One region of the Tomitella gaofuii genome, then DNA from elsewhere that is predicted to be linked to it. Evidence: predicted binding sites of a transcription regulator. Region 1 holds the regulator's gene; each other region holds the start of a gene.
The links. The regulator LexA, encoded in region 1, represses DNA repair genes until DNA is damaged. The targets are predictions, from matches to a motif close to CGAACANNTGTTCG.
Positions count from the first base shown of each region.

Region 2: the regulator LexA is predicted to act here: its motif matches at 3,407-3,420, upstream of H4F70_RS02250 (HNH endonuclease signature motif containing protein).
Region 3: the regulator LexA is predicted to act here: its motif matches at 3,983-3,996, upstream of H4F70_RS14680 (CoA transferase subunit A).
Region 4: the regulator LexA is predicted to act here: its motif matches at 3,679-3,692, upstream of H4F70_RS13365 (HNH endonuclease signature motif containing protein).

Region 1 is NZ_CP059900.1:2,578,972-2,586,586, reverse strand. It holds gene H4F70_RS12020 (malate synthase G) at 1-265, opposite strand, end outside; gene dapF (diaminopimelate epimerase) at 470-1,393, shown strand; gene hflX (GTPase HflX) at 1,393-2,859, shown strand; gene H4F70_RS12005 (acyl-CoA thioesterase) at 3,055-3,591, opposite strand; gene lexA (transcriptional repressor LexA) at 3,596-4,306, opposite strand; gene H4F70_RS11995 (LysM peptidoglycan-binding domain-containing protein) at 4,890-5,390, shown strand; gene nrdR (transcriptional regulator NrdR) at 5,582-6,073, shown strand; gene hrpA (ATP-dependent RNA helicase HrpA) at 6,090-7,615, opposite strand, start outside.
Region 2 is NZ_CP059900.1:469,697-477,311, forward strand. It holds gene H4F70_RS20940 (aldehyde dehydrogenase family protein) at 1-727, shown strand, start outside; gene H4F70_RS02235 (DsbA family oxidoreductase) at 724-1,428, shown strand; gene H4F70_RS02240 (GNAT family N-acetyltransferase) at 1,429-2,631, shown strand; gene H4F70_RS02245 (dihydrofolate reductase family protein) at 2,799-3,341, shown strand; gene H4F70_RS02250 (HNH endonuclease signature motif containing protein) at 3,482-4,768, shown strand; gene H4F70_RS02255 (DnaB-like helicase N-terminal domain-containing protein) at 4,778-5,290, shown strand; gene H4F70_RS02260 (oxidoreductase) at 5,303-6,199, opposite strand; gene H4F70_RS02265 (aldehyde dehydrogenase family protein) at 6,210-7,615, opposite strand, start outside.
Region 3 is NZ_CP059900.1:3,169,980-3,177,594, forward strand. It holds gene H4F70_RS14665 (hypothetical protein) at 11-1,090, shown strand; gene H4F70_RS14670 (amino acid permease) at 1,039-2,466, opposite strand; gene H4F70_RS14675 (CoA transferase subunit B) at 2,530-3,177, opposite strand; gene H4F70_RS14680 (CoA transferase subunit A) at 3,174-3,947, opposite strand; gene pcaD (3-oxoadipate enol-lactonase) at 4,067-4,855, shown strand; gene H4F70_RS14690 (IclR family transcriptional regulator domain-containing protein) at 4,852-5,655, shown strand; gene H4F70_RS14695 (acetyl-CoA C-acetyltransferase) at 5,725-6,933, shown strand; gene H4F70_RS14700 (FUSC family protein) at 6,944-7,615, opposite strand, start outside.
Region 4 is NZ_CP059900.1:2,885,350-2,892,964, reverse strand. It holds gene bioB (biotin synthase BioB) at 1-269, shown strand, start outside; gene bsaP (biotin synthase auxiliary protein BsaP) at 266-541, shown strand; gene H4F70_RS20925 (DapH/DapD/GlmU-related protein) at 542-1,126, opposite strand; gene H4F70_RS13370 (hypothetical protein) at 1,258-1,872, shown strand; gene H4F70_RS13365 (HNH endonuclease signature motif containing protein) at 1,956-3,644, opposite strand; gene H4F70_RS13360 (DUF2567 domain-containing protein) at 3,799-4,416, shown strand; gene H4F70_RS13355 (hypothetical protein) at 4,494-5,087, opposite strand; gene H4F70_RS13350 (hypothetical protein) at 5,164-5,751, shown strand; gene H4F70_RS13345 (NUDIX hydrolase) at 5,815-6,495, opposite strand; gene nadA (quinolinate synthase NadA) at 6,640-7,615, shown strand, end outside.

The DNA of each region.
Region 1 (7,615 bases):
AGCCGATGTCGGTGAGGAACTTCTTGTACGCGGCCGGGTCCACCGGGCCCGGGGCCGCGTCGTGGTATTCGTCGATCTTCTTCTGCAGCTGCGCGCGGGTGTCCAGAAGTGCGCGGTTCTTCGGGGCGAGGTCCGCGAAGATCTGCGCCGTGCCCTGCCAGAACGCGTCCTTGTCGACGCCGGCGGCGGGCAGCGCCTCGTCGTTGATGAAGTCGTAGAGGACTCGGTCGACCTGGATGCCGCCGATGGTTTCGCGATCGGTCACGGTGCTTCCTCGCTTTCGGGGTGACGGGGGCAGTCGATGCGTCCGGTCCGGAGGGCTCCGGCACGGTGCGAATGTCGCCTAAGTTTCCACAATGTGAAAATTATCGATTGCCTAGTGAAATCGTAGCGCGGATCGTGCGCGATTCCCATCCCCGGGCGATCCCGCGCCGCATGACCTCCGTCGACGCGAACTACGCTGTGAACCATGGACTTCGTCAAGGGGCACGGCACGGAGAACGACTTTCTGGTGCTGCCGGACGACGACGCGCGGATCGACCTCGCGCCCGCGGCGGTGGCGGCGCTGTGCGACCGGCGCCGCGGGCTGGGGGCGGACGGGGTCCTGCGGGTCGCACGTGCCGGTGCGCTGCGGGCGGCGGGCGTCCTCGCGCCCGGTCTCCCCGAGGGGGTCGGCGAGGACGACTGGTTCATGGACTACCGCAATGCGGACGGGTCGGCGGCGGAGATGTGCGGCAACGGCGTGCGCGTGTTCGCGCACTACCTGTGCGCCTCGGGCCGTGAGGAGCGTGACGCCTTCGTTGTCGGAACCCGCGCCGGCGCTCGGGCGGTGACGATGGCCGGCCCGCGGGACTTCGCAGCGCAGGCGCGGGTGTCCGTGGAGATGGGCCCGGTGAGGGGATTCGGGGATTCCTCGGTGGTCCTGGGCGGTGCGGGCGGCACGACACTGCCGGGTGTGGCGGTGGATGTGGGCAACCCGCACCTGGTCAGCGTGGTGGCCGGGCTCGATGAGGCGGGGCTCGCGGAACTCGACATCGCGTCCGCGCCCGCTTTCGACGCGGTACTGTTCCCGGACGGCGTCAACGTGGAGGTGGTGACGCCGCTGCGCGCCGGCGCCGTCGCCATGCGCGTGCACGAGCGGGGCGTGGGGGAGACACGCTCGTGCGGCACCGGCACCGTCGCGGCGGCCTTCGCGGCGCTGCGCGCGGAGAACGTGTCCGCCGGAACCGTCGAGGTCGGCGTGCCGGGCGGCGCCGTGACGGTGACGATCGGAGTGGACGGCCGCGCCGTTCTCGAGGGGCCGTCGGTACTCGTGGCGTCGGGGGTCGTCGACGATCGCTGGTGGCGACATGCGCAGAACGCCGCGCGGCCAGTCGACGCCGGGGCCGCGTGATGACGGGATCGGACGAGCCGGACCGGACGGTGTCAGACGAGGTGCACGCGAGCAGCGGCGGAGCGCAGGAGCCCTCGCTCGGTGAGATGCAGCTGGCCGAACGCAGCTCGCTGCGCCGCGTGGAGGGGCTGTCGACAGAGCTCGCCGACATCACCGAAGTGGAGCAGCGCCAGCTGCGCCTGGAGCGCGTGGTGCTGGTGGGGGTGTGGACCGAGGGCACCGCGGCGCAGGCGGAGACGAGCATGGCCGAGCTCGCCGCCCTGGCGGAGACGGCGGGGTCGACGGTGCTCGAAGCGCTGATCCAGCGGCGCGACCGTCCCGACGCGTCCACCTACATCGGCTCCGGCAAGGCGGCGGAGCTGCGTGAGGTGGTCATGGCCACGGGGGCGGACACGGTGATCTGCGACGGCGAGCTCAGCCCCGCGCAACTGACCAGCTTGGAGAAGGTCGTTCAAGTGAAGGTGGTGGACCGCACCGCGCTGATCCTCGACATCTTCGCCCAGCACGCCACCTCCCGCGAGGGCAAGGCGCAGGTGTCGCTCGCGCAGATGGAGTACATGCTGCCGCGGCTGCGCGGCTGGGGCGAGTCGATGTCGCGCCAGGCGGGCGGCCGTGCGGGCAGTAACGGCGGCGTGGGCCTGCGCGGCCCGGGCGAGACGAAGATCGAGACCGACCGGCGGCGCATCCGTTCGCGGATGGCGAAGCTGCGCCGCGAGATCGCCCACATGAAGAACGCCCGCGACGTCAAACGCCACCGCCGCCACACCACCGGCGTGCCGTCGGTGGCGATCGTCGGCTACACCAACGCGGGCAAGTCGAGCATCCTCAACGCGCTGACCGGCGCCGGGGTGCTCGTGCAGAACGCGCTGTTCGCGACGCTCGACCCGACGACGCGGCGCACCGTGCTCGACGACGGACGCGAGGCCGTGCTCACCGACACCGTCGGTTTCGTGCGCCACCTGCCCACCCAGTTGGTGGAGGCCTTCCGCTCCACGCTCGAGGAGGTCGCGGGGGCGGACCTGCTCATGCACGTCGTGGACGGCTCCGACGAGTTCCCGCTCGAGCAGATCCGGGCTGTCAACGAGGTCATCGCCGACGTGCTGCGGGAGGCCGGCGCGGACGCGCCGCCGGAGCTGCTGGTGGTGAACAAGATCGACGCGGCCGACACGGTGGAACTCACGCGGTTGCGCGGCGTGCTCGACGGCGCACACTTCGTCTCCGCACACACCGGGGAGGGCATCGCAGAGCTGCGGGCGCACCTCACCGAGCGGCTCCCGGGGCCGGGGGTGCGCGTCGACGTCCTCGTGCCGTACTCGCGCGGGGACCTCGTGGCGCGCATCCACGCCGAGGGCACCGTGGACTCCGAGCGGCACGGCGCCGAGGGCACGGAGATCGGAGCGGAGGTGCCCCGCGCGCTGGCCGCCGCCCTCGCGCCGTACACCGTGGACGGCGCCCAGGGCGGTTAGCGCGCGGGGCCTTTGCGCGCGCCAGACCGGCTCACGCGTCGAGGTCCTGGGCGCCGAGCGCGCCCGCAGCGCGGGAGGCCGCACGCGCGGCGCTGGCGGGATAGCCGGGCGCGCGGCACTGTCCGGAAGGCCGGGCGCGCCCGGACTCGGTTTGGACAGGGGGACGGACTATCCGGCGTTCAGATCGCAGCGCTGTCAGATCGCAGGGGGGAGGGAACCGGTGAACGCGGCGCGCAGGTCGTCGGGCCAGGGCACGGGGCCGCCCTCGCTGCCATCGGTGTGCACGGCGATCATGGTCCCGTCGGCCGCCGTTCCGCGTGCGCCGATGATGGCGAACCGGTAGGTGACCGACGAGGCGCCCACGGCGACGACGGCGAAGCGCACCTCGAGGTTCTCGCGCAGCCACATCCGCTGCCGGAAATCGGCCTCGTAGCGCACCCGCGGCAGGTGTTTGAGTAGTTCCGGCCGGGCGATGGACTCGAGGAACTCGCCCTCGGCCTCCTCAGCCCACTGGCGCACCACGGAGAAGTGCTGGTGTCCGGATGCGTCGGTGTCCGGCCACTGAAGTTGGCGGCGGATCGTCACCGTGGGCAGGCCCTCGCGTGCCGCCCGCGCGATCACGTCCACCGCCGAGTCGCCGGAACCGGTGCCGTCTGCGACCGCGCCGGGCGTCCCGGCGCCCACCGACCCACCGGGCCGGGGCGCGTGCGATGCCGCACTGGAATTCGTCACAGCGTCACACCTTCCGCATGACGGTGACCACCTTGCCGAGGATGGTCGCGTCGTTGCCGTGGATGGGGGTGAAGTGCGGGTTGTGCGGCATCAGCCAGATGTTCTTGCCGTCGCGCTTGAAGGTCTTGACGGTGGCCTCGCCGTCGAGCATCGCCGCGACGATGTCGCCGTTGTCGGCGACGCTCTGCTGGCGCACCACCACCCAGTCGCCGTCGCAGATCGCCGCGTCCACCATAGACTCGCCCACGACCTTGAGCATGAACAACGTGCCGTTGCCCACCAGCTCCTTGGGCAGCGGGAAGACGTCCTCCTGATTCTGCTCGGCGAGGATCGGGCCGCCGGCGGCGATCCGCCCCACGAGCGGTACGAAGGTGGGCTCGGGCCGCGGCGGCGCGTCCGCGCCGTCGGCCGCCGGGCCGGATTCCGGCGCATCCTCCGCCGACCGGAGCGGCGTGACCCCGCGGACGTCCACGGCGCGCGGACGATTGGGGTCCCGGCGCAGGAACCCCTTCTTTTCCAGGGACTGCAGCTGGTGCGCTACCGACGACGTCGAGGCCAGCCCCACCGAATCGCCGATCTCGCGGATGCTCGGCGGGTAGCCGCGCTCGCGGACCGAGGTCTGGATCACCTCGAGCACCTTGCGCTGGCGGTCGGTGAGCGACTCGATGGACGGCCTCCCGCCGTCCAGTGCCACATTGAAGTCCTTCTTCGCCATCGGCCCTGGTCCTCCCTGCTGTATCGCGACAATCCGCCGGTGCGCCCCCGCTCGGGATCCGGCCCGTCCCCCGCAGCGGCGTCCGTGCCTTGCGAAGCCCTTCCCCGCAGGGGTTGCGGCGTGATTCGAATGTAGCGCCGATCGGCGGAATCGACAAACATCTGTTCGACGTGTGTCTCGCGCGGCGCGCAGTGCCGACCGCGTCCGTCGGCGGTGGTCGAGGGTGCGGTCGGCGCAGGTGGCGGGCACGGGCGGGTGGTTTTGTCGGTTCGGGTTGATACAACCCGAACGTGTGTACATCGAACGGAATCGCGAACCGGCCGACTCGCGCGTCGCGGCGCGGTCCTTCCCCTGCTTCGGCGGGGCGCCGTGGCGAGCCCGCGTGCGCTGCGCGAGCGGGATTCTGTCGAACCCTTGATCTATCGAATGAGTGGGCGATAGCATGCACAGGCGAGCGAACACATGTACTAATGACCGTCGCCGGCGCGCGAAGGTGCTTCGGTGGGGCGCGGAGACGAGCGACCGGGACGGCGGCATGGAGAAGCCGGTGCGGACGCATCGGCGGCGGAACCGGGAGGCTGGCATGAACGCTGTGGTGGAGCGGCAGAGCGCTTCGGGGCGCACGATGGGCGGGGCCCGTGCACAGGTGGCGGGCGCACCGTATGAACTTCGCCGGCCTCTCCGCCGGCGGGGGATCGACAGGTCGGAGGTCTGGCGGCGTCCCGCCGGGACTCCGGCGGTACTTCCCCGGCGCGCCGTGCGGATGTCCACGGCGGGGCACGCCCCCGCAGTGGGGGTGGCCGACAGGCGCGGGCTGGTCGCGGCGGTCGCGGTCGCCGTGTTGCTCGCCCTCGTCATTCTCGCTGCCGCGCAGGTGCGGTCGATCGGCGCCACGACGATGCCCGGCGATGTGAACACTGTCGAGGTCTCGTCCGGTGACACGCTGAGTTCGATTGCGCGGCAGGCGGCCCCCGACGTCCCTGTCGGTCAGATGGTGGATCGCATCATCGCGCTCAACGGGCTCGACAGTGCGGCCGTCCACGCCGGCCAGAGTCTGGTGGTGCCGTGGGCGTACGGACGATGACGCTCCGCGCGGCGGCGAGGCCTGCGGCATCGTGGCGGCCGGACGATCGGTGGCGTCGGTCCCCTTCGTGCTTTCCCGTATCATCGGCGTGGAGAAAGTGACCGCTAGCTGATATGCGCGCGCACCAGGATGGACGGCCCCGGGACGGTGTGACCGCGCCGCGCATGGGCAGCAGCGATGAAGGAGCCCCCATGCACTGTCCGTTCTGCCGGAACCCCGAGTCCCGCGTGGTCGATTCGCGCGAAGCCGACGAGGGACAGGCGATCCGACGTCGGCGGCAGTGCCAGGATTGCGGGCGTCGGTTCACCACGGTGGAGACCGCCGTTCTCTACGTGGTCAAGCGCAGCGGGGTCAAGGAGCCGTTCAGCCGGGCCAAGGTGGTACGGGGCGTCCGCAGCGCTTGCCGCGGCAGGCACGTGGACGATGACGCTCTGCACCTGCTTGCGCAGACGGTGGAAGAGACCATCCGCGCCACCGGTTCCCCGGAGGTCCCGAGCCAGGAGGTCGGCTTGGCCATCCTGGGCCCTTTGCGTGACCTCGACGAGGTCGCATACCTCAGGTTCGCCTCGGTCTACCGCTCGTTCAGCTCGGCCGAGGACTTCGAAACCGCGATAGAAGAGCTGCGGCTGCACCGCGAAGGGGCCGACGGGGCCGCATCGGAGGAACCCGCGCCCGCACGGTGACGCGATCAGCGCGTCGTCAGCGGGGGAGCGTGTCGATGGCGCGCAGGATGCGCTTCTCGCTGACCTGCCGAGCGGTCCCCAGTTTCTGCGCGAAGAGTCCCACACGCAGTTCCTCGATCATCCAGAACACTTCCTGGACGGCGGGCGACTCGGCGGAGCCCGGCGGGCAGTGTGCAAGATAGCGTTCCAGCGCCCCGTACACGCGATCCAGCGTATCCATGCCCTGGTGTTCGCGCGGTCCGGAGGTCGGTGCGGATTCGAGACGCAGGGTCGCCGCGCGCAGGTACCGCGGGATCTGGGCGGCACGAGCACTGCCCGCCTCCAGCAGGAAGCCGGGCCGGACCAGGTCGGCGAGCTGCTGGCGGACGTCGTCCACCGTCGATTCGGACACCGCCGTCGACGCGGCCGCCTCGCCGAGCCTCACCTGCAGCTCGTCCCGGCGACGGACGATCTCCACGGCGGCAGTGACGATGGCCGGCTCTGCGGCACGCGCAGCGGGGCCGACCGCGCTCTTCAAGCGCTCGAACGCATCCGGATCACGCACGGGCCCGCCCGCCCGCATCATCGCCTCGTCGACGGCGCACTCGTGCACGTCGGCGACGAGCCCGTCGAGCCCGCCGAACGGGTACTGCCCGGCGACGAGGCGGTCCGCCGTCGACAAGATCGAGAGCAGGCGCTTGCCCACTCCCGGAACCGCATTGAGCAGCAGTCGACGCGTACCGGTGCGCATCGCGGCGGACTGTTCCGCGCGCGTCGACACCACCGTGACCGCCACTGCAGCCGGACCTGCCGGAGTCGCCGGTTCCCGGACACTCAGCGTCGGGAACCCCACCACCTTCTGGCCCGCCACCTCGCTTGTCACCTGTTCGGGCACGTCGCCGAGCGTTTCGGACGTCCACACCGTCGCGGCCGGCCGCGCGTGTTCCTGGCCGTCGCGCACAGCGGTGTCGCTGATGTGGCGCGCCAGCCGGGTCCGCAGCTCGGTGAGGTCCTTGGAGCGGCCGAGCTCACGGCCGCGCCGGTCGACCGCCGCGAATGTGACGCGCAGATGGTCGGGCAACGCGGCGCTGCGGAAGTCCTCCGGCGCGATACGGCACGAACCGAGTCGAGAGAGTTCCCGTGCCAGCGCATTGACCAGGGGCTCCGATCGGGGCTGCACGCGCGCGAGCGCCGCCGCGGCGAAGTCGGGTGCGGGGACCACCGCGCGCCGCAGCTGTTTGGGCAGTGAGCGGATGAGTGTGGTGGCGAGTTCCTCGCGCATGCCGGGCACGAGCCAGTCGAACCCGGCCGTGCGCACCTGCGGGAGAAGCTCCACGGGAACCCGCACGGTCACGCCGTCCTCCGGGTGGCCGGGTTCGAATCGGTAGTCCAACTCGAGGCGCACTCCGCCCTGCAGCCAGGCGTCGGGATAGTCGGCGCCTGCGACGGTATCGGCGTCGTCGTTGGTGACGGTGTCCGCGGTGAAGTCGAGGAGCGCCGGGTCGGTGCGCCGCGCCTTCTTCCACCAGGAGTCGAAATGGCGGCCGGAGACGATGTCGGCGG
Region 2 (7,615 bases), 2.1 Mb from region 1:
CGCGGTGATGACGGCGCCCACGCTGGACGCGGCCCTGCGGATGCAGAACGGTGTCGACTACGGGCTCACGGCCGGCCTGCATTCGCTGGACCGCGGCGAGATCGCACAGTGGCTGGGCGGCGTGCAGGCGGGCAATCTCTACATCAACAAGGGCATCACCGGGGCGATCGTGCGGAGGCAGCCGTTCGGCGGATGGAAGAGCTCGACCGTCGGGCCGGGTTGCAAGACCGGCGGGCCGAACTATCTGCAGGCCCTGGGGGATTGGGAGCGCGCGCCCGGCACCGGCCGCTGGCTGGCGGCCGGCGGCGACGTCTCCCGCCTGGCCTGCGAGCGCAACGTGCTGCGCTATCTGCCCGTGCCGGTGCACGTGCGCCTGGCGGAAGGGGCGCCGGAACGTGATCTGGACCGGGTGCTGGAGGCGGCGCGCCGGGCCGGGGCCGAGGTGACGGTGTCGGCGGGCCGTTTCGAGACCGACGCCGCGTGGCGCGACGCGGTGGCGCGGGACCGCCCGGCGCGCATCCGGCTCATCGGCGGCGATCCGCAGGCGCTGGCGCGGGCCCTCGGCGGCGATCCGGCCGTCGCGGTGCACAGCCGCCCGGTCACCGGGTCGGACCGGCTGGAGATGCTGCCTTTCCTGCGGGAACAGTCGGTGAGCATGACCGCGCACCGCTTCGGCACCCTCGACGGGGGAACACGCGGGCCCGGCCCGCCGTTGCCACTGGTGTGACCTCTGCGCAGACCGAACATACGAGCTCCGGCGACGACGACCGCATCGTCGAACTCGAAGTCTGGACCGACGTGGCCTGCCCGTGGTGCTACATCGGCGCCACCCGGCTGGCCGCGGCTCTCGACGGGTTCGACCGCCGCGACCGGGTACGCGTCACCTGGCGGGCCTACGAGCTGGCGCCCGACGCCGAGGCGGGGGCGGGACGGCGTGAGGTGGACGCGCTCGTCGACTCGAAGGGCATGACCGTCGAGCAGGTGCAGCACATGTTCGGTCAGGTCTCCCAGGTGGCGGCGAGCGACGGGCTGCAGCTGGACTTCGACGCGACCATCGCCGCCAACACTTTCGACGCGCACCGGCTGGTGCACCTGGCCGGGGCCGGCACCGCGCAGGGCGGGCGCGTGTTGCGGGCGTTGTACCGCGCGCATTTCACCGACGGGGTGGCCGTGGACGACGTGGACGCGCTCGTGGCGATCGCGGAGGAGCAGGGGCTCGACGCCGGCGCGGTGCGCGCCGAGCTCGCCGATCGGGATTCCGCAGCCGCCGTGGAGGTCCGGGAGGACGAGCTCCTCGCCGCGCGATTCGGCATCACCGGCGTGCCGTTCTTCATCGCAGACCGTGCGTACGCCGTGTCGGGGGCTCAGCCCGTCGGCGTGCTCACCGAGCTTTTGCGGACGGCGTTCGACGGGCCGGAGGACGACTGAATGCCCGGCGCGACGATCAGAACGCTCACCACCGCAGGGGAGTTGGCGGAATCGGACGCGGTCTTCCACGCCGCCATGGTGGGTCTGCCTGCGCCCGCGGCGGACGAGGACGTCGCGGCGGTGCGCGAGCCGGGCCGCACGTTCGGCGCATACGTCGGGGACGGGATCCTGGTGGGCGCGACGGACTCCACGTCCGGCGCGATGACCGTCCCGGGCGGGGCCCGGGTGGCGCACGCGGCCGTCACCCATGTGGGGGTGCTGCCCACCCACACCCGGCGCGGCGTTCTCACGGCCCTCATGCGCCACCAGTTGAAAGACTGCCGCGGGCGCGGAGAGACCGTGGCGTCGCTGCGCGCCTCGGAGGCGGTGATCTACGGGCGTTACGGGTACGGCATCGCCAGCGTCACGCATGCGGTGTCGCTGGACCTGCGGGACGCCGAACTGCGCGCCACGGCCGGCTCCGGTGCGCCGCCGGTGCGCCTGGCGGACCCGGAGGGCTCCTGGGACCTGTTGCAGCGCATCGTCGACCGTCATCAGTCGGGTCGGGCCGGAACGATCAGCCGCGGCGCGCTGTGGTGGCGGGGACTGCGGGCCCGGACGCGGCCCGCACCCCACTACGTCGCGGTGTGCGGGGAGGACGGCTTCGTCTGCTACCGGCCGCTGGACACCGCGGCGTGGTTCACGAGCCGCGACCGCACCGTCGTCGTCACCGACCTGCACGCCGGCACCCCGGACGCCTACCGTGCGCTGATCGCGTTCCTCCTGCGCCTGGACCTGGTGCACACCGTGCGATTCCCGTGGCTGCCCGCGGACGATCCGCTGCCGTGGATGCTCACCGACCACCGCGCCGCGCGCGTGACGGGGGTGGGGGACGAGACGTGGCTGCGCCTGGTCGACGTCCCCGGCGCGCTCGGTGCCCGCACGTACAACCAGGGCGCGGCGGTGACGGTGCGCGTCGACGACGTCCTGCTGCCGGAGAACTCCGGGAACTACCGGATCGGCCCGGACGGTGCCGACCGGACCGGCGGCGCACCGGACGTGCAGGTGGACGTCGCCGACCTGGGCGCGGCCTATCTGGGCGGCGCCCGGTGGCATCAGCTGCGCGACGCCGGCCGGTTGCAGGAGCTCTCCGAGGGGGCGGTAGACCGGCTCGACGCGCTGTTCAGCACGCCGCGGGCGCCGTTCGCGGGGGTGATGTTCTAGTAGTAGACGACGCTGCCGAGCGCGACGAGCAGCGCCATCAGCCAGTCGGGCAAATCGGGCTTGCGGATCATCGTCCTACTCCTCTGTGCAGCGGTCCATACGTGTGGAGAATGCAGTTGTGGAATCGGCCGCCGCGGCCGCAGCGTGACGGATCGGAGGTCAGGGCAATGAGCCGCACTCGGTACTACACCGCGTCGAGCCTGGACGGGTACATCGCGACCGACGACCATTCGCTGGCGTGGCTGCTCAGCCGGGACATCGAGGACGACGGCCCGATGAACCACGGCGATTTCATGGCGGGCATAGGCGCCGTCGCGATGGGGGCGTCCAGCTTCAACTGGATCCGCGGCCAGCTGGGCCAGGACCAGTGGCCCTATGCGGTGCCGTGCTGGGTCTTCACCCACGGTTCCGCGGAACCGCCCCGGCCCGGTGCGCTGCCCGACGCCGACCTGCGTTTCGTCCAGGGCGACGTGGCCGCGGTGCACTCCGAGATGGTGGCGGCCGCGGGCGGGGGCGACGTGTGGATCGTCGGAGGCGGCGACCTGGCGGGGCAGTTCGCCGATGCCGGGCTCCTCGACGAGGTCAATGTGCAGATCGCGCCGGTGACGCTGGGTTCGGGCGCGCCATTGTTGCCACGCCATCTGGAGTTGCGGCTGGCCGAGGTGGACCGCAACGGCGAGTTCGCGTGCCTGCGGTTCGACGTGGTCTGAGGCGGTTCCGCGGAACCGTGCTGCGGCCGGACGCGTCGAATGTGTCGGTGGCGCGATCTACTGTGGGCACAGTTGTTCGATCCGGGTCGGCGGGTACGGCCGTTGAAGGACACGGGCACCGGGCGAGAGCGGGGGAGACGATGGCGGCGGATCACACGACGCAGGTGGAAGGGGCGCGCGGCATCGTCGATGACGCCTGCGACATCAAGGAGGTCGAGCGCGAGCTGTGCACGCTGGCGGCGCACATCGCCGCCGCCACGGCCCGGTTCCTGATCCTCCTGGCGCAGTTCGACCGCCGCGGCGGGTGGAACGGTATCGGCGTGCTGTCGTGCGCTCACTGGTTGTCCTGGCGCTGCGGCATCAACCTCCGGACGGCGCGCGACCAGGTGCGCGTGGCCCGCCGTCTCGAGGCGCTTCCGCTCACCCGCGCGGCCTGCACGGCCGGTACGCTCTCGTACTCCAAGGTGCGGGCCATCACCCGGGTGGCGACGCCGGAAACCGAGTCGGACCTGGTGGAATCCGCGCGCGGTGCCACCGCTTCCCAGTTGGAGAGGCTGGTCCGCGGGCTGCGGTCGGTGCCCGTACCGGAGCCGGACAAGGACGCACGGCCGCCCGCGGCCCCCGAACACCGGCTGAGCCACCGGTGGGATTCCGAGACCGGTGACCTCGTCGTTTCCGGGCGGCTCAGCGCGGCGGACGGCAAAGTCCTGCTCGCCGCTCTCACCCGCGCGGAGTTCGAGCGCAGGCGCACCGCCGGCGACGAGCCGGATCTCACCGGCCCGCCGCCCGCAGACGCCGCCCCTGCCGCTGTGGCGATGGCGGAGACGATGCTCGCGGTGGCGGACGCGCCCGCCGACGCACCGGCGGCGGAGGTCTCGTTCGTCGTCGACCACACGGGTGCACACGTGGAGGACGGCCCGGCCCTCGGCGACGCCGCGGCGTCGGCCGCGATCTGCTCGGGCAGCGGCCGTCGGATCGACACCGCGGGCGGCCGCGTCCTGCGGTTCGGCAGGCGTCGCCGCCTGCCGTCGTCGGCGCAGCTGCGGGCGCTGCACCTGCGCGACGGCGGCTGCCGGCACCCCGCGTGCGGGTGCACCCGATTCCTCCACGCCCACCACGTGCGCCCGTGGAGCCACGGCGGGACCACCGACCTGGACAATCTGATCCTCCTGTGCGGCACCTGCCACCGCGGCCTGCACGAGGGCGCCTTCGGGATCGACGCGCTCGGCGGGCAACGGTTCGTTTTCCGCGCGGGCGGCGTCGTCGAGGCGGCGCCCGCCATGGCGGGGGACGCCGACGCGATCCGCGAGGGGGACGTGGACGCCAGTGCGCTCACTCCCGATGCGGACGGGAAGCCGTTGGACCTGCACTATGCGGTCTCGGTGCTGGCGGATGCGTGGGAACGCGACCGCCGGCGGGCCGCGTAGGCCGGCGACGTGATCGACGAAGCGCCGGAGTTGGACGCGGAGGCGATGTTCTTGTGTGCGGCGCTGTGGGCGCGGGACGCCGAGCGTGTCGCCGCGGTGGCGGAGCTCGTGCTGCCGGACGACTTCGAACGGCCGTCCCACGCGCTCATCTTCGCGACGTGGCGCGACCAGGCCCGGACCGGCCGTCCCCACGACGCCGCCAGCATCGCGGCCCGCCTCGCCGACGCCGGCGAGGAGTGTGCGCCGCGCACCGTGCATTCCGCGTTGCGCGGCATCACCACGCTCGGGGCGGAGCCCGTGGCGCTGGGCTGGTACGCGATCGACGTCGCCACCGCTGCGTATCGCCGATCGTTCCTGCGCGTGGCGGAGTCCGTGGCGCACGCGGCGGCCGCAGCGCCCACCGACGAGCTCTTCCCGATCCTCGTGCAGCACGGCACCCGGCAGCGGAAGGAATCCCGGCGGCTCGCCGAGCTGCAGCGGCGACTCGGCGCGGACCCGGACGACGGTTCCGCGGAACCGTGAGCGGCTCGCCGCCTAACCGAGCCCGGCGGGGAAGCCCACGCCCGTCAGCTCCTCGGACGCCTCCCACAGCCGGCGGGCCAGGTCCGGGTCGGACGCCTCAGCGCTGCGTCCCGCGAGTGCGGGCCCGCCGCGGGCGCCGAGCATCCTGTCCGGGCCCAGGAAACTGCCGCCGGGAAGATCCTGGCTGGCGGCGTACAGAGTGGGCAGCGCCCCCGCTTCGGCGCTCTGCGCGATGGTCGCATTACCGATGCGGCCCAGCAGGTCTCCGACGGGGTTCGCGGTGCGCGTCTGCAGGTTCGTCGACGCGTAGCCGGGGTGCGCGGACATCGAGCGCACCCGCGATCCGGCCTCGCGCAGGCGGCGCTCCAACTCGAGGGAGAACAGCAGGTTCGCCAGCTTCGACTGGCCGTACGCGCGGACGCGGTCGTAGCGTCGGCGCCGCCAGTTGAGGTCGTCCAGGTCGATCGTGCCCATGCGGTGCGCCAGCGACGCCACCGTCACCACGCGGTCGGTGACGCGCGGCAGCAGCAGATTCGTCAACGCGAAGTGTCCCAGGTGGTTGACGCCGATCTGCGTTTCGAACCCGTCGGCCGTCCGGCCCTCGGGCACGTGCATGATGCCGGCGTTGTTGACGAGCAGGTCGATCGGGCCGTCGCCCCAGTCTTCCGCGAAGCGGCGCACCGAGGCGAGTTCAGCCAGGTCGAGCGCGCGCACGTCGGTCTCGCCGGCGATGCCCGCCGCGGCCTGCCGGCCCCGGTCGGTGTCGCGGACCGCGAGCACGACCGTGGCCCCGGCTGCCGCCAGGTGCCGGGCGGTGATCAGCCCGAGCCCGCTGGTGGCGCCGGTGACGACGGCGGTGCGGCCGGTGAACGACGGGAGGTTCGCTGCGGTCCAGGAGCTGTGCGACATGCCGTCGACGTTACCCGCGGAGCCGCTTGGCGACGGCCTTCCGCTGCTGGTCCGCGTAGCGTGCGATGCCCTTGGCCAGGCGCCGCGAGTGCGGGGTGGCGATGATGGACGCGAGTGAGAGCGGGGTGGGTTGCGCGGCGATCGGGCGGAGGTGCGAGAACGTGTCGAACCCGAACTTGCCGTGGTAGTTGCCCATACCGGACCGCCCCACACCGCCGAACGGCAAGTGGTGCATCGCGTTGACCAGGCCGAAGTCGTTCCGGTTGACGCTGCCGGAACGGGTGCGCGCGAAGAACCGGCGGAAAGCCGCGTCGTCGTCGCCGTACCAGTAGGCGCCCAGGGGGCTGGGGCGCGGCGCCAGATGGTCGATGACCTCGTCCACCGCGCCGTAGGTGTGCACCGCCAGAACGGGACCGAAGATCTCCTCCCGGCTGATCGCCATCGCGTCGGTGACACCGGTGACGACGGTGGGCGGGATCTGCCGGCGCACGGGGTCCGCCGACTCGTCGCCGGCGCTGCGCACCGTCGCACCCTTCGCCCGCGCGTCGTCGAGGAGGCCCATGATGCGCTGGTACGCGTCGTCGTCGATGATCGACACGTACTGCTCGTTGCCGGAGACGACGGGGTAGCGCTTGCACCAGCCCTCGAGGAGGGCCTCGACGAAGACGTCCGCCGCCTCCTCGGGGACGAAGGCGTAGTCGGGGGACAGGCAGGTCTGACCGCTGTTGACCATCCGTGCCGCGCCGATCCTGTCGGCCGCGCGGCGCACGTCGGCGGTGCGGGCGACGACGGCGGGGTTCTTCCCGCCCAGTTCGAGGGTGACCGGCGTGAGGTTGTCGGCGGCGGCGCGCTGGATCTTGCGGCCCGTCTCCGTGGAGCCGGTGAAGAACAGGTGGTCGAACGGCAACGCGGCGAACTCCGAGCCGGAGGCGGTCTCCTTGGTGACCACCACGAGCTCCTCCGGTGCGAAATACTGCGGGGCCAGCTCGGCCAGCACCGCGCACATGCGGGGCAGCGCGGACGACGGGCGCAGCAGGACCCGGTTGCCGGCGGCGAGCGCGGCGGCCGCCGGCTGCACCAGCAGCTGCAGCGGGAAGTTCCACGGTGCGATGACGCCCACCACGCCCAGCGGCACCGCATGCGTCTCCATGGTGACGCCGACCAGGCGGGCCAACGGCTGCGGTCGCTGCGGGCGCATCCACGATGCCAGGTTCTTCTGCAGGTAGGTCATCTCGCCCAGGCCGGAGACGACGTCGGCGATGAGCGACAACGATTCCGGCCGGGTGCCGTAGTCGTCGCGGATGGCGGCGGTGAGCCTGTCGCCGCCGTCGAGGAGCATCGCCTTGAGCCGGTCGATCCGGTCGATGCGGACCTCCGCCGAGGCGGGGCCGTCGGCGAGGAAGGCGGTGCGCTGGT
Region 3 (7,615 bases), 590 kb from region 1:
CGGAGGAGTCATGACGCACGCGCCCGAGGAGCACGACGAGCTCAAAGGACTCGATGGGCTGTGGGAATCCGCGCTCGCGCACGGGCGGGCGCCGTTGTCCGCAGCGCTCCTCCGATTCGTACGGAACTTTCCGACGATCGCCGCCTACAACGCGGCCATGATCGGCATCCAGCGGCCGGGCAGCCGCTACGTGCTGACGGCGCGGCAATGGCGGGACCGTTTCGGCAGGCAGGTCGTACCGGGGGCGAACCCCCTGGTGATCCTCAAACCATTCGGTCCCGTCGAGTTCGTCTACGACGTATCCGACGTCGAGGGCGATCCGCTGCCCGCTGAGGTACTCGACCCCTTCGCCAGCAGCGGACCGGTCACGGACGAGGGGCTGACCAGGTTCGCGCTCGGTCTGCCCGTCTCCGGTATCGCCTACGCGGAATCGCAGCAAGGACCCACGGCCGCGGGACACATCGTGCGACTGAGCGAGCCCCGCAAGAAGCGGATGGGCAATGCCGAGAAAGTGATCCTGTTCGATCTGGTGGTCAATCGCAGCCTCGACGCCAACGCGAAGTTCGCGACGGTCGCGCACGAACTGGGTCACCTGTACTGCGGCCACCTCGGCGAACTCACGCGGGATGCGTCCACGGAGGACGACCGCGCCGGAAAGGGCCGCGCGGTCGTGATCAAAGATCGATCATCCCTGCCGCACGAGGTGCAGGAGTTCGAGGCGGAAGCGGTGTCGTGGCTCGTCTGCGGGCGGATCGGGGTCACCAGCCCCGCAGGCGAGTACCTCGGCAACCTGCTGGCCGGCTCGGAGCCGCCTCCGGTCTCGTTCGAGGCGATCCTCAGCGCGGTGCGCCGGGTGGAATCCCTGGGGCACGGCACCGCCCAGCTCGGCGTGACGCTTCGCGATGACCGGCCCGCGCTGTTCGCGCCGCATGCCTTCGGACAGCACTCAGCCGGGCAGCACTCAGCCGGACAACGCGCGGCTCCGGATACCGCACTTCCGCGGTGGCAATCATTCACGGCCGCAGCCCTGCAGGACAATCACCCGACGGTGGACGTCTCGCGGTCCCGCGGCCGCACCCAGACCCGGTAGGCCCCGGCCAGCAACGCCAGCCACACCGCGCCCACGATGATGGCCACGCGGGTGTCCGGGAAGTACGCGAGCACCCCGCAGACGAACACGATGAACGCGATCGTCGCTATGGGCGCCACCGGCCACAGCGGCACGGGGAACCGCAGCGCGGCGCGCTGCTGCGGCGTCATTCGGCGGCGCGAGGCCACCTGCGACGCCACGATCATCAGCCACACCCACACCGTGGCGAAGGTGGCGATCGAGGCGACGACCACGAACACCCGGTCCGGCATGAGGTAGTTGACCACCACGCCGACCAGCAGCGCGGCGACCATCAGCGCGACGGTCACCCACGGGACGCCGCCCCTGGTCAGCTTGCCCAGCGCGGCCGGGGCGTGCCGCTGCTCCGCCATCCCGAACATCATCCGGCCCGCGCCGAAGATGTCGCTGTTGATCGCGGACAGCGCCGCCGTGATGAGCACGATGTTGAGTACCGTCGCCGCCGCGGGCATGCCCAGCGACGTGAAGATCGAGACGAACGGGCTGGACTCGGAGTCGACCTCGCTCCACGGCATGATCGCCATGATCACGCCCAGGGCCAGCACGTAGAACAGCAGCACCCGCAGCGGGACGGTGTTGACGGCCCGCGGGATCGCCTTCTCGGGATCCCGCGCCTCGCTGGCGGTGAGCCCGATGATCTCGGTGCCACCGAACGCGAACATGACGATGGCGAGCGAGGCGATCACGCCGCCCACCCCGTGCGGCGCGAACCCGCCGTCAGCCCACAGGTTGCTCATGCCGGTGGCCCCGTCGTCCATGCCGAAGCCGAACACGATGATCGCCGCGCCGCCCGCGATCATCGCCACGATCGCGACGATCTTGACGATGGTGAACCAGAACTCCAGCTCGCCGTACACCTTGACGCTGACGAGGTTCACCGCGCCGAGCAGCAGCACGATGGCCAGCACCCAGATCCACCTCGGCACGTCCGGAAACCACAGTCCCATGTAGACGCCGAACGCGGTGACGTCCGCGATGCACACGATGACCATCTCGAACACGTACGTCCACCCGGTGACGAACCCCGCCAGCGGGCCCAGGTGCTTGCGCGCGTACTCGCCGAACGACCCCGCCACCGGGTCGCTCACCGCCATCTCGCCGAGCGAGCGCAGCACCGAATACACCACTGCGCCGCCGATGATGTAGGCGATGAGCACGGCGGGGCCCGCGGCCTGGATCGACTCGGAGGAGCCGTAGAACAGCCCGGTGCCGATCGCGGAGCCGAGGGCGATGAAGTTGATGTGCCGCGTGGACAGGCCGCGTTGGAGGCGCCGTCGACGTTCGGGAGGCGCCGGGGGCGCGTCCGTCGCGGCGTCGGCCGGGGCCTGATCGGTCATGCCGGTCATTGTCCCCGGGCCGTCCATGCGCATTGTCCTCGCCCGCCGCCGACGTCGCGCGGATTACACCCGCACGGCGTCCGGCACGCGAAGCGGCGATCCCGTCGCGGCGAGGACGTCGTCGACGGAGACCCCCGGGGCCACCTCGACGAGCACGAACCCGTCGTCGGCCACGTCGACGACGGCCATGTCCGTGATCACCCGCTGCACGCAGCCCGCACCTGTGAGCGGCAGCGTGCACGCGTCGACCAGCTTCGGGTCGCCCTTTTTGGTGACGTGATCGGTGAGCACCAGCACCCGGCGGGCGCCGTGCACCAGATCCATCGCGCCGCCCATCCCCTTGACCATGGCGCCCGGCACCATCCAGTTGGCCAGGTCGCCGTTGCGCGCCACCTGCATGGCACCCAGCACCGCCACGTCCACCTTGCCGCCGCGGATCATGCCGAACGACTGGGACGAGTCGAAGAACGACGCGCCGGGCGCTACGGTGATGGTCTCCTTGCCGGCGTTGATCAGGTCCGCATCCAGCTCGTCCTCCGTCGGATACGGCCCCACGCCCAGTACGCCGTTCTCCGAGTGCAGGATCACCTCGACGTCGTCGGGGATGTGGTTGGGGATCAACGTCGGCATGCCGATGCCGAGATTGACGTACTGGCCGTCCGCCAGCTCACGGGCGGCACGGGCCGCCATCTCGTTCCTGGACCAGCTCATGAGTGGGCCTCCTTCTGTCCGGCCTCCCGCAGCGTCGTCTTCTCGATCTTCTTCGGCCCGGTCACGGGAACGTGCACCACCCGCTGCACCTGGATGCCGGGCACGTGCACCGCGTCCGGATCGATGTCGCCAGGCTCCACCAGCTCCTCGACCTCGGCGATCGTGATGCGGCCGGCGCTCGCGGCCGGCGGGTTGAAGTTGCGGGCGCTCTTGCGGAACACGAGGTTGCCGTGCCGGTCGCCCTTCCAGGCGTGCACCAGCGCGTAGTCGGTGACGATGGCGCGCTCGAGCACGTAGGCCTCCCCGTCGAACTCGCGCGTCTCCTTGGGCGGGGACGCGAGCGCGACGGACCCGTCGGCGGAGTACCGGCGCGGCAGGCCCCCGTCCGCCACCTGGGTGCCCACGCCCGCGGGGGTGAAGAACGCAGGGATGCCCGCACCGCCGGCCCGCATCCGCTCGGCGAGGCTGCCCTGCGGCGTGAGCTCCACCTCGAGTTCCCCGGCGAGGTACTGGCGGGCGAACTCCTTGTTCTGCCCCACGTACGAGCTGATGGTGCGGCGGATGCGACCGGCGGACAGGAGCACGCCGAGCCCGAAACCGTCGGTGCCCAGGTTGTTCGAGGCGATCTCCAGATCACCGGCGCCCTGCTCGAGCAGTGCGTCGATGAGGGCCTCGGGCACACCGACCAGGCCGAATCCGCCGACGGCGATGGACGCCCCGTGGGGCACATCGGCCACGGCCTCCGCTGTTGTGGGTATCACCTTGTTCAACACGCGACCCAGGCTACCCCAGAAAGTTCGCCTTGTGAACATGCATTCGCTATGCGAACATCGAATGGGATACGCAGCCGCAAGCCGCACGCAGTCCGCACCACGCACAAGGAGGAGCGATGACCGTCGCACTTGCCCACCGCATCGACGGCCCCGGGAATACCGACGCGCCCACCCTGGTGCTCATCGGCTCGCTCGGCTCCGACCTGACCATGTGGGAGCCGCAGTACACGACGCTGTCGGAGGAGTTCCGCGTGGTCAGCGCGGACCTGCGGGGACACGGCGGCTCACCCGTGCCCCCCGGCCCCTACACCGTCGACGAGCTCGCCGGCGACGTGCTGCAGCTCATCGCCGCCGTCGGCGGGCCCGTGCATCTGGCGGGCCTGTCCCTGGGCGGCGCCGTAGCGCAGCGGATCGCGGTGCGCGCACCGGGGCAGGTCCGGTCCCTCACCCTGCTGTGCACCGCGGCGCGGTTCGGCGACGCACAGCCGTGGCTCGACCGGGCGGCGGCGGTGCGCCGCGACGGCACCGGTGCGATCGCCGAGTCCGTGGTGGGCCGCTGGTTCACTCCCGGCCTCGCCGCACGCGCCCCGGACCTGGTCGCCCGCGCACGCACCATGGTCGCCGCGACACCCGACGAGGGCTACGCCGCCTGCTGCGAGGCGCTCTCCGCGTGGGACGGTCGCGCGGATTTGCCTCGCATCACCGTCCCCACCCTCGCCATCGCCGGCGCGCAAGACCCCGCGACGGGCCCCGACGCACTGAAGGCCATCGCCGACGCGATCCCGGGCGCCGCACTCGAGGTCCTCGATCCCGGCGCACACCTGGCCAACCTCGAACAGGCCGCAGCGGCGAACGCCCTGATCACCGAGCACGCGCACCGTGCCGGGGCGGGCGGCGCGCGGTGAGCCCTGTCGCCCCCGACACCGAGACCACGACGCCGCCCCCCGACCGCGTCCAGTCGCTCGCACGCGGGCTGGCGGTGATCCGCTCTTTCGATGCGGACAACCCGACCCGCACGCTCAGCGACGTGGCACGCGCGACGGGTCTCACCCGCGCCACGGCCCGCCGCTTTCTGCTCACGCTCGCCGACCTCGGCTACGTCCGCAGCGACGCCGGCGTGTTCTCGCTGACGCCGCTGGTGCTCGAGCTCGGCTACAGCTACCTGTCCGGCCTGCGGATGCCCGATCTCGCCCAGCCGCACCTGCGGGACCTGTCGGGCCGGGTGGGCGAGTCCACGTCGGTGTCGGTGCTCGACGGCGCCGACGTCGTCTATGTCGCGCGCGAGCAGGTCAGCCGCATCATGGCCGTGTCCATCAGCATCGGCACGCGCTTCCCCGCCCACGTCACCTCCATGGGGCGGGTGCTGCTGGCGGGCCTGCCCCCTGCGGAGCTCGACGCGGCGATCGCGGCCTCGTCGTTCGAGCGCCGCACCGATTCGACCGTCGCCGACGCCGATCAGCTGCGCCGCGTCCTCGACCGGGTGCGTGACGACGGCTATTGCCTCGTGGATCAGGAACTCGAGCCCGGCCTGCGCTCCATCGCCGCCCCTATCCGCCACGCCAACGGCACCGTCGCTGCCGCGGTAAACATCTCCACCCCCGCCGGCCGCTACGACGTGGCCGAGCTCAGCGGCAGGATGCTGCCGCTGCTCGTCGCCACCGCCGCCGCCATCGAGGCCGACCTGCGCCGCGCCGGCCCGGGCTGACGTCCGCGCAGCACCCCTGCCGTCACCTGTCCCTTCCCCACCAGCCCCTTCCCCACCCAGGAGGTCCCCATGTCCGACGCCGTCATCTGCACTCCGCTGCGCACCCCCGTCGGCCGCTTCGGCGGCGTGTTCCGCGACGTGCGCGTCCAGGATCTCGCCACCACCGTGATCCGCGCCGTCGTCGAGCGCTCCGGCATCGACGGGTCCGTGATCGACGACGTCATCCTCGGCCAGGGCTACCCCAACGGCGAGGCACCGGCGCTGGGGCGGGTCGCCGCACTGGACGCGGGCCTGGGCATCGATGTGCCCGGCATGCAGGTGGACCGCCGCTGCGGCTCGGGGCTGCAGGCGATCCTGCAGGCGTGCATGCAGGTGGCCACCGGCGCGTCCGACCTGGTCCTCGCCGGCGGCGCCGAGTCGATGAGCCAGACCGAGTACTACGTGACCGGCATGCGCTGGGGCGTCAAGAAGCCGGCGCTGGACCTGGCCGACAGGCTGGCCCGCGGCCGCGTCACCGCCGGCGGCGACGACTTTCCCGTGCCCGGCGGCATGATCGAGACTGCGGAGAACCTGCGCGCGCAGTTCGGTATCGGCCGCGAGGCCCAGGACGCCCTCGCCGCCCGCTCGCACCAGCGGGCCGTCGCCGCCCAGCACGATGGGAGGTTCGCCGACGAGATCGTGCCGGTGATGGTGCCGCAGCGCCGGGGCGAGCCGCTGGTGGTGGACACCGACGAGCACCCGCGCGCGGAGACGACGCCGGAGTCCCTGGCCGGGCTGCGCGCAGTGCGCTCGAAGGTGGACCCGGACTCGACGGTCACCGCCGGCAACGCGTCCGGGCAGAACGACGGCGCCGCCGTGTGCATCGTCACCACTCCGGAGCGGGCCGCCGAGCTAGGGCTCACGCCGATCGTCCGCCTGGTCTCGTGGGCTGTCGCGGGCACCGAGCCGAAGACCATGGGCCTGGGCCCGGTGCCCTCCACTGCGAAGGCGCTCGGTCGCGCCGGGCTCGCGCTCGACGACATGGGCGTGATCGAACTCAACGAGGCCTTCGCCGCCCAGGCCCTGGCCGTCCTCGCCTCGTGGGGGCTCGACGCGGAGGACGAGCGGATCAACCCCAACGGCTCGGGCATCTCGCTGGGGCACCCCATCGGCGCCACCGGCGGACGCATCCTCGCCACACTGGCGAACGAGATGGTCCGCCGCGAGTCCCGCTACGGGCTGGAGACCATGTGCATCGGCGGCGGGCAGGGACTGGCCGCGGTGTTCGAGGCGGTGTAGGCGGCCCCGCTTACCGCGCGTTGTCACGCCTCGATATCGGTTCCGGCTGCTCACCGAACAGTGCCCGGAGTCGGGACAGGTCATCGACAACCGGCTTCAGCGTGGCCTCGGACAGACTCCCTCCGACTTCTGGGGCGGAGGGCCCCGAACGAAGGACTGCAGGTGATTCACCGCGCGCAAGCCCCGCGATCTCTCCAGCCAGCGAATACCCCGCCTCCTGCGCCGCTGGAACACGTCCCTCCGCGCGGTCGACAGCATAGGCTGATACCCCGTCGGCAAGCCGGTCGGCGGCGGATGCGACTGGAAGCCAGGCCGCGGCGGCGACGTCAGCAGGAGGCGGCTCCGACAGCGCCCGTTCGATACGGGCTTGCAGGTCGGAGAGCGCGCGGTATGCAGTCCGTCGGGCGCTCACCAGAGTCTCGTGTCGATGGTGGGCCGCCTCCGGGTTCTCAGGTACCGGCGACGCCGCCGTCTTGAGTTGCAGTCCGATAGCGCCCATCGCTTCCCGGAACGTCTCGGCCATCCACGCTCGACGGCTGTGCGGCCAGATCAGATACCCGAAGATGATCACCACCCCGGCACCGATGGCAGTAGCACCGATGCGCTGCCAGGAATAGTTCGCCGTCTCGCCGCCCGGTTCGATCGAATCCACCAAGAGGATTACTGCCGGGGTGATAGCCAC
Region 4 (7,615 bases), 310 kb from region 1:
CGTTCGGCGACCTCGACGTGATGCCGGCGGCGGATGCGTTGCGCGCCGTCGCCGCGTTCCGGCTGGCTCTGCCGCGCACCATGCTACGGTTCGCCGGCGGCCGGGAGCTGACCCTGGGCGACCTGGGCGCGCGCAAGGGCCTTCTCGGCGGCATCAACGCCGTGATCGTGGGCAACTACCTGACCACTTTGGGCCGGCCGCCGGAGACGGACCTCGCGTTGCTGGGCGAGCTGACCATGCCCGTCAAGGCGCTCAACGCGACGCTGTGATCATCGCGGAGGGGTCCGGCGCCGAGCTGCTCGTCGGCGGCCCGCTGGACGTGGGCGCGCAGCGGTTCGACGTGAACACGGGTGCGGAGATCGAGTCGGGTGCGCAAGCACAGGCGGCGGGGCTCGCCGGGCGGGTGGCGGAATGCCTGCAGCCGCCGCGGTACTGCGGGGTGTGCGCGCGGCGCATGGTGGTGCAGGTGCGGCCCGACGGCTGGTGGGCGCAGTGCTCCCGGCATGGGCGGGTGGACTCTTCGGCCTTGGACCTGCGCTGATCAGGGTGTCGGAGGCCGACGTGCCCGCGGCGTGGTGGCGGATGCGAGGTCGCGTCGCGCGATGTGGCCGGCGCTGCTGACGAGGTGATCGACAGGGACGTCCTTCGCCACCACGGCGCCCGCGGCGACGACGGAGCCGGCGCCGATGCGGACGCCCGGCACCACCGTGGCGTTCGCGCCGATCCAGACGTCCGCGCCGATGACGATCGGTGCGGCGGTGATCCCGTCGTATCGCCGGGCCCGCTCCACCGGGTGACCGGCAGTGGTCAGCGTGACCCCGGGGCCGATCATCGCCCGGTCGCCGATGGCGATTCCCCCGATGTCGTAGAACGAGCAGTTCTGGTTCACGAACACGTGCTCGCCGAACTCCAGCCCCAGGCCGTAGTCGCAGTAGAACGGCGGGTAGAGGGTCAATGTGCCCGGCGCAGGGCGCCCCAGGATCCGGTCGAGAAGCGCAGTGCGGGCCTCGATGTCGCTGTGGAGCAGCGTGTTCAGGCGGGACGTCAGCTCCATCACGGTCTGCGTCCGCTCGGCGACCGCCCGTGATTCGGGTGTGCGCCGTCGGATCAGTCGCTGGTCGCGCATCGAACGATCATGGCACGTCGTGGCAGGCGGGCATGATTCCGACACGCGCCGGCGGGTTCTGCGCGGCGGGTTCTTTATCCGCGTGCGGTTCTTTATCCTCGGGGCATGGTGTCGACGGGAACGGGGAACTCATGACCGACAACTACGGCCGCGAATACCGGGGGCATGGCTATCAGGGGCAGGGGTATCCGCAGGGGCCCGAATACCGCGATCGCGGGTACGAGACCCAGGCGTATGAGACGCAGGCCTACGCGGGACGTCCCGCCGGAAACGAGGGGACGGGGCGACGGGCCGCGCCGGGTGGAGGTCCGGAGAAGTCGCCGAACGGCGCCGTCATCGATCACGCGCAGTTCGCGGCGGGCGCGGTGGCCACGGCGCTGGTCGCGGCGGTGGCGGGGTTCGTCGTCACTGCGATCATCAACGCCGTCTACACCTCGCACGCTCTCGGTTCGGCGTGGGTGGACGGGGAGCAGGACCCGTGGGATTCGGCGCTGATCGGGGGAGTGGGCGGGCTGGTCGCCGGCGCCGTCCTGTGGATGTTCCTCAACCTGGTTCCGTCGCCGTTGACGTTCTTCCGTTGGATCGCGGGTCTGTTCGTGTTCGCGGCCGTGGTGTTGCCTTTCCTCAGCGGTACCGATTGGGTGGCGCGGCTGATCACCGCGGTGCTCAACGCGTTCCTGGGGATACTCGTGATCGCGTTGTTGACCGCAGTGGCGGAGAAGACGACCGACGTCGGGCGCCGCTGAGGCCTGCGCGCGCACCCCTGCCCCCGTGTCGCCGTGCGGCGCGGGGGTTCGGCGTCAGGGGGCTGTGGGGGCGTTATTGGGGGCTATGGAGCACTGCCGTGGATGTCGGGCGGCCCGTCGGGTTCCGCCGTGGTGAGCCCCTCGTGGTCGATCCACCGCCGGAAGGGGTCGATGCCGGAAGGCGGCCGGAACACGGGCCGGCGGTGCTCCGACATGGCGATGTCCCAGCCGTCGTTGTGCACGGCCCGGTGGTGCGCGGTGCACAGCAGGACGAGGTTGTCGAGGTCGGTGGGCCCTCCGTCGGCCCAGTGGATGATGTGGTGCGCGTCGGTCCAGGCGATGGGCCGCGTGCAGCCGGGGAATGCGCAGCCGTGGTCGCGGGCCGCGAGTGCGCGGCGCTGTGCCCGGGAGGCCAGCCGTGCGGTGCGGCCCAGGTCGAGGGGCGTGCCGCGGCCGTCGATGAGGATGGGGGTGACGGCAGAATCGCACGCCATCCGCCGCAGTACGGAGGTGGACATGGTGCCGTGGTGTCCGGTCCAGCCGGACTGCAGCAGCGTGAACATGTCGTGGACCCGCCCCTGCCGCAGCAGCGACAGCAGCTGGTCCTGGTCGGCGGGCAGGTCGGCGAGGTCGCGGGCCCGGATGTGCACGTGCACCTGGGGGCGGGCGTTGCCTCCCGGCAGTACCTCGCACTGCGGGCGGCCACGGCCGTGGTCGGTGCTGCCCCCGGAGCGTTCCGCCGGCTCGTCGGCAGCGGTGGTCCCCGCTCCGTCGGCGGATTCGTCCGCATCGCCGGCGGTGCTCCCGCCGTCGGTGTTCTCCGCACCTGGGGCGTCTCCCGCGGGGGCTCCGCTGGAAGAATCCGGCTGGTCGTCGGGGCCGAGGCCGCACAGGTACCGGCGGATGATCTCTGCGAGCGCATCCGCACGGCGGCGGGCGGCACCGCGGCGATCGCGGGTGCCGTCGTCCTCCGGCCGCGGTGCGGACAGGGGGGAGAGCGCGGCGTGGATCTGCTCGCCGGTCTCTGCGTCGACGTCGCCGCGGACGCGGTAGCGGCCGTTGAGCAACCGGGCGACGGAGAACTCGTTGCGTTCGGGGTCGTCGGCGGGCGGCGTGCCGTCGGGGTTGAGGACCGCGTCGAACTTGGTGACCGCGTCGGCGAATGCACCGGACTGGGCGCTGCGGCAGGACCGGGCGGTGTCGAGGAGCACCGCCTCGATCTGGTCGGCCAACGCGATGGAATCGGGGTCGTCCTCGGGCAGCGAGGCGATCAGCCGCAGGATCGCCTTGGCCTGTGCCTCGGTGGCCTCGGCACGCGCGATGGCGGCGAGTACGGCGGGGCGGGAGGACACGGCGACGGCGAAGACGACGGTGGAACGGGCGCTGCCGGTGCCGATGCGGCTGCGTGCGGCGAGCTCGTCGCCGGTGCGGTTGATCGCGCGGGTCTCGCTCAGACCGAGGACGTCGGTGCGACGGGTGACTTGCTCGGCGCAGATGCGCAGCTTCCCGACCTGCAGGGACAGTTCCCAGGCGGCGATCTCGGCGGTCCATGCGCCCAGCTCTTTCTCGGAGTGCTGCCACAGCCCTTCGGAAAGCGGCGCCATCACCAGCTCGGCGAATGATCCGATGTTGTCGCGACGCCGTGACGCATCGGGCCCCACCACGGTGGCGTTCCCGTCGAGGACACAGGTGTCGCTGGCTGCAGCCTGCTCAAAAACGGTCCGCCGCGCCGCGTGCCCCTGCGCTGCGCTCTCCTGCGTGTCCAACCCCATGGCATCCCCCGATCCCCTTGCATACGGGAATTGAGGAACACGCATTCGATCGCAAGAGTGTTCTGATGTGGAATTGCGGGCCCAGAATGTGCGGAGCGTGGGCACCCCGCCGCGCCGTCGACGTCGTCGGCGACTGACCCTCTAGGCTGGCCGGGTGAGGACTTTCTCGCCCGCGCGGGGCGCCACTCTCGTCGGCATCGGCTGCGCACTCGCGGGGGTGCTCGGCGGCGTCGTCTGGGGCCTGCTGGCACCGGGGCGGACGCAGGTGGTGGCCCATGGTGGACTGTTGTTGTCCGTGGACATGTCGGCCAACCACGAGTTCGACGCGCTGGCGATCTTCGTGTGGATCTCGGTGGTCGTCGGTGTCGTGACCGGCGCGGCCGCCTGGGCCTGGCGCAGCATTCGCGGACCGTTGACGGCAGTGGCGGTGATCGTGGGCGGAGTGGCCGGCGCGTGGCTCGCGGCGGGCATGGGGGACCTGATTGCGCAGAACAGGTTCGACTGGCCGGGGGCGTCCGCGCTGGACTCGATGGTGGGGCAGGTGGTGGTGCAGGCGCCGTCGGTGGAACTGTGGATCGCTCTGGTCATGCAGCCGCTGGCCGCGGGGTTGGTCTATCTGGTCGCCGTGCTGCTCGCTCCGGACGCGGACCTGGGATCAGGCGGGGCGCAGCCGGTGACGCCGACAGGCGACGGTTCCGAGTCGGGCGCCGGGCCGGGCCCCGCACGGTCGGTGGCCGACCATGGCTGCGGCGGATCGTCGATCACACCGTGATCCGGGAGTGGCAGTAGGCATTTCGCCGACGCCGACGCCGACGGCAGGCGAGGCTGGGACCGGTTCTGCTGTCTCCGTCATGTCTCGGGTAGTCGAGCCAGACCGAGCTCCGTCGCGTTGGCGTCGAACGCGACGACGTTCAGGGGGCGGCGGTCTCTCCGGGCGATCAGCACCCGGCCGTGCCAGGGGACGGGGATGGTGCGGTCGTCGACTCGCACCCACTCGACGCGCCGACTCGCCAGCACCGTGGAGTAGCCGATCCATCGTCCCCGCCACGCCCGGGGCCCGGCGCGTCCGGCGTCGTCTCGAATCCGTCCCGAACCTCCCGCCGTCATCGTCCGCCGGCTGATGCCGTGGAGAGCGTTGGAGGAACTCGTCGTCGCCAGGGGCGGCGTGGACGGCCGTTCCGCAAGGAGATCCTCGCAGTCATCGAGACTCACAGCCGCTCCGCCGCCGCCGAGAAGATGCCAGGTGGACCCGCGCAGAGTCAGGATGTGGATCTCCTCGTGCACGCGGCCTGCGCCGCGGCGCAGGAACATGGTGGCGGCGACGTCGCCGTCCACGTCGAAGGCCATCGCGGCGAATCGGCGGCGCCGGCTCAGCCGAAGGACGGGCGTGAGCGTTCTCGATTCGATGAGCGCGATGCTCTCCGCCAGCGCGTCGTAGGCCACGGCGGAAAGGTTACGACATGCGGACGATCCTTCATCGTCGTCGGAAATGTCGCACGTATCGGCAAGGATGTCGGCTGTGAGAAGACTTTCGGGCCGTCGCGTCGCGCAGGAACGCGGGCACCACGTCAGGTGGGCGGTCACCATGGCCGGTACGGCCGCCGCGCTGATTCTGCTTCTCCTCTCGATGGGGCACTGGTGGCCGCGGGGCTTCGCCTGGATGTTCACTGCGGCAGCAGGCTGGGCGATGCTGGCGTTGGCGGCTCTGTGCTGGGCGATCTCGACGGTGTACACGATCGGATACCGTCGGTCCTGGTCGTGGTGGCAGCTTCTGTGGCCGGTCGTCACGGCTCTCGGGTCGACGGTCGCGCTCGTCGTCGTGCCTCCGGAGTTCGCCGATGCGCGCCCGGAGTTCGACGCTGCGGCCATGCAGGCGCTGGACGCCGGAATGCCAACGAGCCCAGATGGTTTCAGGATCGGTCGGTTCGAGGTGGGCAGGGTGTATGTGCGGTCGGGAGACGTGTACTTCGTGGACGCCCGCAATACGATGTTCAACCTCGAGCAGGGATGGGCGTACTCGGTGGACGGCCCGCCGGAACCGTCGTACGGCACCCATGAGCCGCTCGACGGTCATTGGTTCCGCTATGAACGTGCGCTCGACTGGTGAGGACCGGGGCCGGCGGCGTCAGCACGGCGCGGCACCGGCCGATGCGCTGTGCGCTCGCACGCCTCACACCGGAGGACGCAGCACCGCGAACTCGTCCGTCACCCGCAACCGCGATTCGGTGAACCGGAACAGCGCGGCGGGCCTGCCGCCTGCGCGCCCCGGGGGCGCGGTCCTCCCCGTCGGTGTGATGACTCCCCGGCGGCGCAGGATGCGCTGCAGGTTGGTGGTGTCCACCGCATGGCCGATCGCGCACGTGTACAGGTCGCGCAGCGCCGACATCGTGAACTCCTCGGCGGCCAGGGCGAACGCGATGTTGGTGTAGGACAGCTTGGCGGCCAGGCGGCGGCGCGCGTGCCGGAGGACGACGCCGTGGTCGAAGCTCGTCTGCGGCAGGTCCGACACCGGATGCCAGCGGGTGTCGGGCGGCAGGTGCGGATCGGAGGGGTAGGGGATCAACCCGAGGAACGTCGAGGCGATGGTGCGCGGCCCGGGTACGCGGTGCGGGTCGCTGAACACCGACAGCTGCTCGAGGTGGGCCAGTTCCTGCACGTCGACCTTCTCCGCCAGCTGGCGGGTGGCGGAGGCGGGCAGATCCTCGTCGGCGCCGAGTGCCCCGCCAGGCAGCGACCAGGTGCCGGACTCGGGTGCGAGTGCGCGTTGCCACAGGAGCACGCAGAGCTCGTCACCGCGTTTCTGGAATACCGCGACCAGTACCTCGTGCTGCATGGTGCTATCATGTGGCATGTTTTCGATTGTAAGTCGAAAACCCGACCGCCTTCAAACGCGCCTCTGCGCACGGGCGGTCCCAGACCGGGCCCGCGTCGGTTCACCGACCGTGCGGGCGGCACGTGCGATGCCCCGCGGCATCTTTCGGTGAGGAGTGAAGCCATGACGACCACGCTGACCCAGCCGGTGCGGCTCGAATCGGAGCTGGCCGCACGGATCGTCGACGGCCCTGGCGGTTACACCGGGGTGGAGGCAGGACCGGAGTGGGCCGCGGAGGTCCGCCGCCTGGCGAAGCTGCGCAACGCCACGATCCTTGCGCACAACTACCAGCTGCCGGCCATCCAGGACATCGCCGACCACGTAGGCGATTCGCTGGCCCTGGCCCGCGCCGCGGCCGCGGCGCCCGAGCAGACCATCGTCTTCTGCGGCGTGCACTTCATGGCCGAGTCGGCCAAGATCCTCAGCCCGGAGAAGACGGTCCTCATCCCGGACGAACGCGCCGGTTGCTCGCTGGCCGATTCCATCACCGGCGCCGACCTGCGCGAGTGGAAGGCCGAGCACCCTGACGCCGTCGTCGTCTCCTACGTCAACACGACGGCCGAGGTGAAGGCGCTGACCGACATCTGCTGCACGTCGTCCAACGCGGTCGACGTGGTCGAATCCATCGACCCGGACCGCGAGGTGCTCTTCCTGCCGGACCAGTTCCTGGGCGCCCACGTCAAGCGGGTGACCGGCCGCGACAACATCCACATCTGGGCGGGCGAGTGCCACGTGCACGCCGGGATCAACGGCGACGAGCTCACCGCGCAGGTGGAGGCCAGCCCCGACGCCGAGCTGTTCGTGCATCCCGAGTGCGGCTGCGCCACGTCGGCGCTCTACCTGGCCGGCGAGGGCACCGTTCCAGAGGAGCGGGTGAAGATCCTGTCCACGGGCGGGATGCTGGACCAGGCGTCGCAGACGGCGGCCAAGAAAGTGCTCGTCGCCACCGAAGTGGGCATGCTCTACCAACTGCGCAAGGCCGCGCCGGAGGTGGACTTTCAGCCGGTGAACGACCGCGCCGCGTGCCCGTACATGAAGATGATCACGCCCGCGGCTCTGCTGCGGAGCCTCGCCGCGGGCGCGGACGAGGTGCACGTGG